2 regions of the Roseibium sp. AWQ4_254 genome follow, and region 1 is predicted to be linked to the other one. Evidence: predicted binding sites of a transcription regulator. Region 1 holds the regulator's gene; the other holds the start of a gene.
The links. Region 1 encodes PhoB, which activates phosphate uptake and scavenging genes when phosphate is short. Its sites were predicted from a motif close to TGTCATNNANCTGTCAT; they were not measured.

Region 2: ACXAIC_RS11815 (DapH/DapD/GlmU-related protein) is a predicted target of PhoB. The motif match lies at 2,353-2,369, and genes of this name have one in related genera.

Annotation. Positions count from the first base shown of each region.
Region 1 is NZ_JBSWYH010000026.1:54,987-59,952, reverse strand. Features, by position in the region: gene ACXAIC_RS19005 (acetylornithine transaminase) at 1-1,035, opposite strand, end outside; gene ACXAIC_RS19000 (GcrA family cell cycle regulator) at 1,515-2,057, shown strand; gene phoB (phosphate regulon transcriptional regulator PhoB) at 2,547-3,245, opposite strand; gene phoU (phosphate signaling complex protein PhoU) at 3,318-4,013, opposite strand; gene pstB (phosphate ABC transporter ATP-binding protein PstB) at 4,045-4,842, opposite strand; gene pstA (phosphate ABC transporter permease PstA) at 4,854-4,966, opposite strand, start outside.
Region 2 is NZ_JBSWYH010000013.1:61,665-66,630, reverse strand. Features, by position in the region: gene phnE (phosphonate ABC transporter, permease protein PhnE) at 1-104, opposite strand, end outside; gene phnD (phosphonate ABC transporter substrate-binding protein) at 219-1,148, opposite strand; gene phnC (phosphonate ABC transporter ATP-binding protein) at 1,207-2,040, opposite strand; gene ACXAIC_RS11815 (DapH/DapD/GlmU-related protein) at 2,444-3,070, shown strand; gene ACXAIC_RS11810 (VOC family protein) at 3,132-3,491, shown strand; gene ACXAIC_RS11805 (helix-turn-helix domain-containing protein) at 3,672-4,244, shown strand; gene ACXAIC_RS11800 (HD domain-containing protein) at 4,309-4,944, shown strand.

The DNA of each region.
Region 1 (4,966 bases):
AGCCGAAAATTCGCCCACGGGCACCACGCATCTGAGACCTAGCATCAGTCCGCTGCCGCGCACTTCCGCCAGCACATCCGGATGGCCGTCCACCAGACCGGCAAGCTTCTGCTTGAAGTTCAGGCCCTTGCGTTGAACCTCGCCCAGAAAGCCCTCTTCAAGAATGATGTCGAGCACCGCATTGCCAACAGCCATGGCGAGCGGATTGCCACCAAATGTGGTGCCGTGAGTGCCAGGCCCGAGCGCGCCGGCAGCCTCTTGCGTCGCCAGGCACGCGCCCATGGGAAAACCGCCGCCGATCCCCTTGGCAATCGCCATCAGGTCCGGGCTGACACCGGTCCATTCATGGGCAAACAGCTTGCCCGTCCGGCCGATGCCGGTCTGGATCTCATCGAAAATGAGCAGCAGGCCGTTGTCGTCACACAGTTTGCGCAGGGCGCGCAGAAAGTCCGGCTGGATTTCCCGGATACCGCCCTCGCCCTGAACCGGTTCAATCGCGATGGCCGCTGTCTGGGGGCCTATGACCGCCTTGAGCGCATCCAGATCGCCCGCCGGCACCTGGTCGAAACCGGGCGCCTTGGGGCCAAAGCCTTCCAGGTATTTCTCCTGCCCCCCGGCGGCGATCGTCGCGATGGTACGGCCGTGGAAAGCCCCTTCAAAGGTGACAATGTGAAACCGTTCCGGATGGCCCTTGTCATATTGATGGCGGCGGGCGCATTTGATCGCCGCTTCCATGGCTTCGGCCCCGGAATTCACGAACAGCACCTTGTCGGCAAAGGAGGCATCCGCCAGCCGCTGCGCCAGCCGTTCCCCCTCGGGCATCTGGTGCAGGTTGGAAATGTGCCAGAGCTTCGCCGCCTGTTCCTGAAGCGCCTTGACCAGATGCGGGTGACTGTGGCCGCAGGAATTCACAGCGATGCCGGACCCGCAATCGAGGTATCGTCGGCCGTCCTTGGTCACCAGCCAGACACCTTCCCCGTGATCAAAGCTCAGGGATGATCTTGCGTAATTCCCAAACAGTGCGGTCGCGGACATAACCTCATTCAACTCCATGGCCGTCCCCGCGCTGTCGAGTGTGGCAGGGACTGGCGGTTTTCAGGGATTTCAGCTCCGGCAGGCTGGCTGCGGTGCACGCGCACACCGTCAGACCTGCACAAGGCCAAAACGCAACGTGCCGCCCCTGAGAGGCGGCACGTTGCGGTTCCGTTATACACTGGCCGCCCCATTATCTGTCAATGGGCCTGCGGCCAGGCCGCATACGTAGAGTCACCGGAACAGAATTCGTAAAATTCTCAATACCCTCGCCATACTTGGGGAAAAGTCCCTTCATCCCCAACTGGTTTGGGCCCAATGGTTGCCTCACAAATTAACGTTATTGTAATCTGTGACCAATCAGACACGACATCTCGTAAGGCAAATCACTCGAAGATACTAGATATGCCACACTTAGGCATGCACCAGCATGCTTAATACGGGGTTAATGGCCGCAGAGGCCGCAATAAAAGGTGCGGGCAATGAGTTGGACAAACGAACGGGTTGAACTCCTCAAGAAACTTTGGGGTGACGGCTTGAGCGCAAGCCAGATCGCTGGCGAGCTTGGAGGCGTCACCCGGAATGCCGTGATCGGCAAGGTTCACCGGCTTGGCCTGTCCGGGCGGGCAAAGACCTCAAGCGCAAGCACCAAGCCCCGTCGGCCGCGCTCTGCAACCGCCAGCAACACCAACACCAGCTCAGCTCCGAAGAAGCCGGCCCAGCAGCCGCCGCAAACAATTGGGGCGACGGCGCTCAAGGCGGATACAGCCCCTGCGCCCGTTGCAGAGATCAAGCCAGAGCCGGTGGCCGAACTGGTGGTGCCGATTTCCCAGCGTGCCACGATCCTGACGCTGACCGAGCGCACCTGCAAATGGCCGATCGGCGACCCGGCGACGGACGACTTCTACTTCTGCGGCCGCCAGTCCGAAGCCGGTGTTCCCTATTGCACCCATCACTGCAAGATCGCCTACCAGCCGGTCGCCGACCGCCGCCGCGACCGCAAAGTGATTGCGAAGGCCGGCTGACGCCCCACCTTCTTTCAAACGAGAAAAGCCCGCTATTTTGGCGGGCTTTTCAGTTTGAAGCGTGCTTTTATTTTCCAGCACCTACCAGGCCCCATGCCAACCTCACCCAAAAGGTCCCTATTGGAGGGGGCAAGTTCACCGGCAAGGAGAGGCACGCAGGACGGCCTGGTTGGCCGTTCAAGCGGCGCAACGCAGTCCGGCGGGCCGGAGCAGGCCACCGAGGCCGCGTTTGAGGACTGTTCAGCTGCGTCCCAAGTTTTGAACGATAAACCATATCGCCCTGCAACCTGCTCCTTGACGAACAGTCCCCAAACACGGTCAGATCGGTTCCTATCTATTGAGGTTGGTAGGAGCCACCTTAAGCTACGACACGAGAGCGTTCCGCCGTGTCGCGCGTCTTGGACGAAGCCGCACATCACCCTGTGACCCGTTCCTTGCGGAACGCTCTCATGTCACGGTCGAATAGGGTCCTGTTTGGTGAGGTTGATATCAGCCGACGGCTGAAAACTGATCGTTGAAGGCGTAGCCCGCGCCGCGGACCGTGCGGATCGGGTCCTTGGCCTTGCCCCTGTTGAGGGCTTTGCGCAGACGGCCCACATGCACATCAACCGTGCGCTCGTCCACATAGACATCATGACCCCAGACACCGTCCAGAAGCTGCTCGCGGGAAAACACCCGCCCAGGCGACGTCATCAGGAACTCCAGCAGGCGGAACTCGGTCGGGCCCAGGTGGATTTCCTTGGTATTGCGCCGGACCCGGTGGGTTTCCCGGTCCAGTTCAATATCGCCGGAACGCAACATCGTGGAGACCACTTCCGGGCTGGCCCGGCGCAGGATCGCACGGACCCGCGCCATCAGCTCCGGCACGGAGAACGGCTTGACCACATAGTCATCTGCCCCGGTCGACAGGCCGCGGATCCGCTCCGCTTCCTCGCCCCGCGCCGTCAGCATGATAACCGGCAGGCGCTCGGTGTCCTCGCGGGTGCGTAGGCGGCGGCACAGTTCAATGCCGGACAGGCCCGGCAGCATCCAGTCCAGAAGCAGCAGATCCGGCAGGCTTTCCCGCAGGCGGATTTCCGCCTCATCGCCCCGGACACAGGAATCCACCTGATATCCTTCCGCTTCCAGATTGTATCTCAAGAGAAGGCTGAGCGGTTCTTCGTCTTCAACGATGAGGACCTTCGGCATTCGTTCTTGCTCCGTCTAGGCGGCCGGCGCCCAGGCGCCGGCCGGAAATTGCGCACTGTTTTTTGCAGAGGTTTATGCGCTGGTCGTTTCGTCGAGCTTTTCCCGCTCTTCCGGCAGACGCTCGCCTGTGACCATGAAGAAGACATTCTCCGCAATATTGGTCGCGTGATCCCCGATCCGCTCGATGTTCTTGGCGCAGAACAGCAAATGGACACATTGGGTGATCACCCGCGGGTCTTCCATCATGTAGGTGAGCAATTCCCGGAAAAGGGAAGTATAGATCGCGTCGACTTCCGCGTCCCCTTCCTGCACCCGGCGCGCCGCCTCGGCATCGCGCCGCGTATAGGCGTCAAGCACCTGCTTGAGCTGGGACAGGGCCAGCTCGGTCATGTGCTCGACCCCGATGGCCAGCTTTTTGGACTGGAGATTGCTATCGATGGCAATCACACGCTTGGCCACGTTCTTGGCCAGGTCGCCCACCCGCTCCAGGTCATTGGCGATGCGGCTGGCGGCAGTGATCTCGCGCAGGTCCTGCCCCATGGGCTGGCGGCGGGCGATCATCTCGATCAGCTTCATCTCCACGTCCTGATGCAACCCATCCAGGCGTTCATCGCCGGAAATGGTAGCCTTGGCCAGATCAAGATCCTGGTTGACCAGCGCATGCACCGCATCCGCGAACGCCCGTTCTGCAAGGCCGCCCATCTCGGCGACTTTGCCGGCCATGGCAGTCAGTTCCTCGTCATAAGCCGAGACTGTATGTTCAGACATCCTGTGTCCCCTTCAGATTTCGCAAATACGCTTAGCCAAAGCGTCCGGTGATGTAATCCTGCGTGCGTTTGTCCTGTGGGTTGGTAAAGATGTCTTCTGTCTGACCTTCCTCAACCAGAATTCCCAGGTGGAAAAACGCGGTGCGCTGAGAGACACGGGCCGCCTGCTGCATGGAGTGGGTCACGATCACGATCGTGTAGTTTTCGCGCAGCTCGTCGATCAGTTCCTCAACCTTTGCCGTAGCAATGGGATCAAGTGCCGAACATGGTTCATCCATCAGGATCACTTCCGGGCTGACGGCAATTGCGCGCGCAATGCACAGACGCTGCTGCTGTCCGCCGGACATGCCTGTTCCCGGCTCATCCAGCCGGTTCTTGACTTCTTCCCAAAGGCCGGCCTTCTGAAGGCTCGAGGCCACGATATCGTCCAGTTCCGCCTTGTTGCGGGACAGGCCGTGGATCCGCGGACCATAGGCAATATTGTCGTAAATCGACTTCGGGAACGGGTTCGGCTTCTGGAACACCATGCCCACCTTGGCCCGCAGCTGCACCGGATCGACCTTCGGATCGTAAATGTCTTCGCCGTCAATCTTGATGGAGCCTTCGACACGACAGATATCTATGGTGTCGTTCATGCGATTCAAGGTGCGCAGGAAGGTCGACTTGCCACAGCCGGACGGGCCAATGAAGGCCGTAACGGAACGCGGCTGGATTTCAATATCCACGTCTTTGATGGCATGGGTGTCGCCGTAATAGACCTGGACCTTGTTGGCGGAAATCTTGCTGTCGGTCATCTCTTTCGCCTGTTCAATCGTCGGCATCTCGTTCATCGGATCAATCCTTACCAGCGGCGCTCAAACCTGCGGCGCAGGATGATTGCGAGAATGTTCATGGAAAGAAGGAAAATCAGGAGCACAATAATCCCGCCCCAGGCCTTCTCGTAAAAGGCATAGT
Region 2 (4,966 bases), on a different contig from region 1:
ATCAGAAGGGCCGTATAGAGATTTCGGCTCCGGGCCATCTTGCCACAGGCCTCATCGATGGTCTGCAGTTGGGGATGGTCGGACAAGAGGGAGTGTGCGGTCACAGCGGGTCCTTTTCAGCCGGTTGGAGCGGCTTTGCGCGAGGCTGTGGAGCGCCTCAGCGGCTCAAGGCAGGTAAAAGGGGCGGCTCCGGGCCGCCCCTTTCTCAAAAGAAGAAATTAGTTCTTCTTGTTTTCGATCTTTGCCTTACGAGCGGCAATGATGGTGTCGTAGAAGCCAGGCTTGACTTCGACATACTGTTTGATTTCACCGGCAGCGACATTGTACATGCACTCAGGATCGTCCTTGTCGAAGGAGAGCATGGACGCCTTGATCTTGTCCTTGACGTCTTGCGGCAGGGAGGAACGCAGCACGATCGGGCCGTTCGGGATCAGCGGCGAGCGCCAGATTTCACGGATCTGGGACATGTCGAGCATGCCTTTGTCGACCATTTTGCGAAGGTTGCCGGAGGAAAAGCCTTCGTCCCAGTCGCCCACACCGGAAGACCAGGTCACGCCACCGTCCACGTCACCGTTCAGGACAGCCAGGACGTTCTGCTCGTGGCCACCGGAGAACTGTGTGGAGCTGAAATAGGTGTCCGGGTCAATGCCCATTTTTTCGAAGGACACGGACGGAACCAGGTAACCGGACGTGGAATTCGGATCGGCATAGCCCAGCTTCTTGCCTTTCATGTCATCGAGGCTTTCGATGTTGCTGTCGGCAAGGGCGACCATGATGGAGTGGTAGCCGGTGGACCCGTCAACCTGCTCGGTGGTCACGATCGGCTCGACCAGGTTCGGGTCGGCCAGGTAAAGAGATGAATAGCCGGACGCGCCCAGCTCGGCATAGTCCAGGTTGCCGCCCTTCAGGCCTTCCAGCGTGCCGGCATAATCAGCAGCCGGGAACAGTTTGACCGGAACACCGAGCAGTTTTTCAAAACGCTTGGCCAGGCACTCGTTGCTGCGCAGGCGGTCCGCCTCGTTTTCACCGCCCAGGATACCGATACGGAATTCCTCGATGTCTGCGGCGTTGGCAACGGACACATTGACGGCGTTCAGGGCGAACACGCTGACGGCGGCAGCCGCAACGATTTTGGAAAAGATCTTCATGAATTGACACTCCAAGAGGGTCTGTTTCGGATGACATTTGAGAGGATGAGCAAGCGGATCAAACCGTTGCGGCCGCCGGGGTCATCGCTCCGGCGGATTGCGTTGCGCCGGTCCCGCCGGCGTCGATTGCAGTTGAGGTCGCGGCCTCGTTGAAACTTTCGTCGGCCCCGTAGATTTCGCGGGCCGCATCAGTGGTCAGCTCTTCCGGCGGGCCATCGAACACCATGTGCCCGTCGCGCATGCCGATGACCCGGTCGCAATAGGTGCGCGCCGTGTCGAGCGTGTGCAGGTTGCAGATCACCACCTTGTTGTCGCGCTCATGGATTTCGCGCAGCGCGTCCATGACAATCTTCGCATTCATGGGATCGAGCGAGGCAATCGGCTCATCGGCCAGGATCATATGCGGGTCCTGCATCAGCGCCCGGGCAATCGCCACGCGTTGCTGCTGGCCGCCGGACAGTTCCTCGGCCCGTTTGGTCGCTTCCTGGGCAATGCCGAGACGGTCCAGATTGATCAGCGCCAGCGCCCGCTCTTCCCGGGAAAACAGTTTCAACAGGGAGGGAAGCGTTCCGTGCATGTTCAACCGGCCGAGCATCACATTGGTGACCACGTCGAGCCGGGGCACCAGATTGAACTGCTGGAAAACCATGGCGCAGTCGCGCTGCCAGCGGCGCATCATCCCGCCTTTCAGGCTCAAAATGTCCCGCCCCTCAAAGAGGATCTGCCCGGATGTGGCCGGGGTGAGCCGGTTGATCATGCGCAAGAGGGTGGACTTGCCCGCACCAGAGCGGCCAATGATGCCCACCATCTGCGGCTGGTCGATGGTGAAACTCACCTTGTGCACCGCAGTCCGGGCCCCGAAGGTCTTGGTCACATCCTGAAACTGAATCACGCGAGCCCTGCCCCATGAATGTTGAAATGCAGGGCGACAAGAGCCATTTCAGGATTACAATTGCATGACAGGTTTTTGACTTTAAGGTCAAAGATTTATGTCACTTCGGTGACATCTTGAGCTTGATCTTTAGCGGACCGTGCGAAGACAGCGGAAGAACGTCGCGTTGACAACCTTTTTACGGTGTCACATCCGGTGCCGGACTTGCCTGAAATTCAGGCACCGCATCTGGAAAAATTTCCAGAGCATTACATTCAAGAGTTTTGGCGTTGACACCACTCCCGCAAAAGGAGTGCCGCAGCGTTACAAAAACGTCATCAAACCGTCACCCAGACCACCCGCCCGCAGGCTAAAACCCGGTCCCGGTTCAAGTCCCTCCCCCAAAAATCCAGATGGAGTCCCGATGTCCGCCCCCACGCAAAAACAGGCCCTCTCCGAAGCCCCGACGATTCACCCGGACGCCAAGGTGCTCAATTGCGAGATCGGGGCCTGGACAGAAGTCGGAGCCCACACCCAGATGCGCGAAAGCCAGATGGGCAATTATTCCTATATCGTTCAGGAGGGGGACGTGGTCTGGAGCACCATCGGCAAATTCTGCTCCATTGCCCGCCGGGTGCGCCTCAATCCCGGCAACCACGCCACCTGGCGCGCCTCACAGCACCATTTCACCTACCGGGCGGCGGCCTATGGCCTGGGCGAAGACGACGCGGACTTCTTCCAGTGGCGCAAGGATGACTGGGTAACCCTCGGTCATGATGTGTGGATCGGGCACAATGTGACGGTGCTGGCCGGTGTCACCATCGGCACCGGGGCAATTGTTGCGGCCGGGGCGGTCGTCTCCAAGGATGTGGCGCCCTATACTGTGGTCGGCGGGGTCGCCGCCAAGCCGATCAAGCGCCGCTTCAGCGAAGCCCAGGAAGAGGCCCTTATGGAAATCTGCTGGTGGGACTGGAGCCACGATCATCTGAAAGAACGCCTGCCGGACTTCCGCAACCTGACGATTGATGCTTTTATCGAAAAATACCGGTAGCAGACGGCCCCCGAGCCGGCTGTCTGTTTTACCGGCTCCCTCTCGCCGGAGTGTTCAGCCGATGGCTCCCCTCACCCGCCTGATCCTTTATGTACGTGACCCGGATCTGAGTGTCGCCTTTTATTGCCGGCATTTTGGCTACGAGAGGCAGTCTGATCCGGAAGACCGGCTGACGGAACTGGTTCCCCCGCCCGGGGGCGGTGCGCGACTGTTGCTGCACAAGGCTGCCAAATCACAGAAACTTGGGCAAACTGCTGTCAAGCTCGTCTTCGACGTCTGCGATGTCGCAGCCTTTTGCGAGACAGCCGGACAGAACGGGCTGACCTTCGGGTCTTTACACAAGGCTGATGGATATGTCTTTGCCAATGCCAAGGACCCGGATGGCAATTCCATTCAAGTGTCCAGCCGGGCGTTCAAATAAGCCGTGCTCCCGGCACTCCGCATCTTTCCCTTGCACAACCGGCTCCGGTTTCACTGTGGTTGATCTGGTGCGTGTCGTGTTCAAATGGTTTCAAACCGTTTTGTCTTTTGCGTTGAAATTACTGATTTCAGGCAGCGAAAGGCAAAACCGCTTTATCGCGACACGCTATAATCTGCCGTCATGATCACCGAGTGTGCTGTTCTACCCGCCAGTCTCGGCCCGTCCTTGCGCAGGTGGCGGGTGCTGAACTGCGTCAAGCAGCAAGTGCTGGCCGCCGAACTCGGCGTATCTCAAAGCCGGATTTCAAGATGGGAAAGCGGGCATGGGGCTCCGGATCAGAACTGTGCTGCGAAAATCGCCTGGCTCTTGCGCGCCCGGCCACAAAGCGCATCGGACCGGGCACTGCTCGACCTTGTGACCAAGTCTTCATCGCCAGTGCATCTGGTCTGTGACCTCACCCACAGGCTGCTGGCGGCCTCGCCTGCCCGCGCCGCGCAGTGGCATGTGGGTGTTCCGGATCTTCTGGGCAAACCTCTGTGGCGCTTTGCCTCTGAAGGTATCCGGGCCGCAGAGCACCAATTGCAGGACCTGGGCTGGTTCGAGCCGGACAGCCCGGACATTGTCTACCGGACCGAACGGGCGGAATTTCAGGAACTGACGATTCCCGAAAGCTGCCTGCGCATTTCCCGCCTGGTACTGTCAGATGGTGGCTGTGTCCGGCTTGTGCGGGACGAACGCTCTCCAGACGCATAATTTATTCAGGCTTCCGACCAGATGGCTGCTCGCCTGAAACGGTCTGCGGCGCTACCATCGGTCCATGAGCACCACACCCGAAATATCTCCGCCCGACACCCCGGAAGCCGGAACAATTGCCCCCTCCAGGCTTACCGGTATTCTAGCCTTTTTGCAGGAAGCTGAGCGGCTGAAGGACACATTGCGCTCCGGCCAGTCCAGATCCGGCCGTCCGGAAAGCAGTGCGGAACACAGCTGGCGGCTGGCTCTGATGCTGGTTCTTTTTGAAAAGGAGCTGGCGGGGATCGACTTTCTGAAGCTGTTGAAACTGGCCCTGATCCACGACCTGGGCGAGGCCATTTCAGGCGATATTCCGGCCCCCTTGCAGACAGCGGGTGATAACCGGGAGGCCCGGGAGAGACAGGACTTTCAAACCCCGTGTGCGGCGCTGCCGGAAGATCTGACGGACAGCCTGTTGGGGCTGTGGGACGAGTATGCCGCTGCGGCCACAACGGAAGCCCGGCTTGCCAAGGCCTTCGACAAGCTGGAAACCATTTTTCAGCACCATTTGATGCCGCCGCAAAGCGCGGACTTTCACCGGTTCAATCTGACCTACGGGGCTGAGCGAACCGGGGCCTTTGCACTGCCCCACCAGATCCGGGAGATTGCCGATTGCACCACGAAAGAGCTGATGGCAGAGGCAGCAGGGAGCCAAGAGTGACGGCGGTGCGGACCTGAGCCCC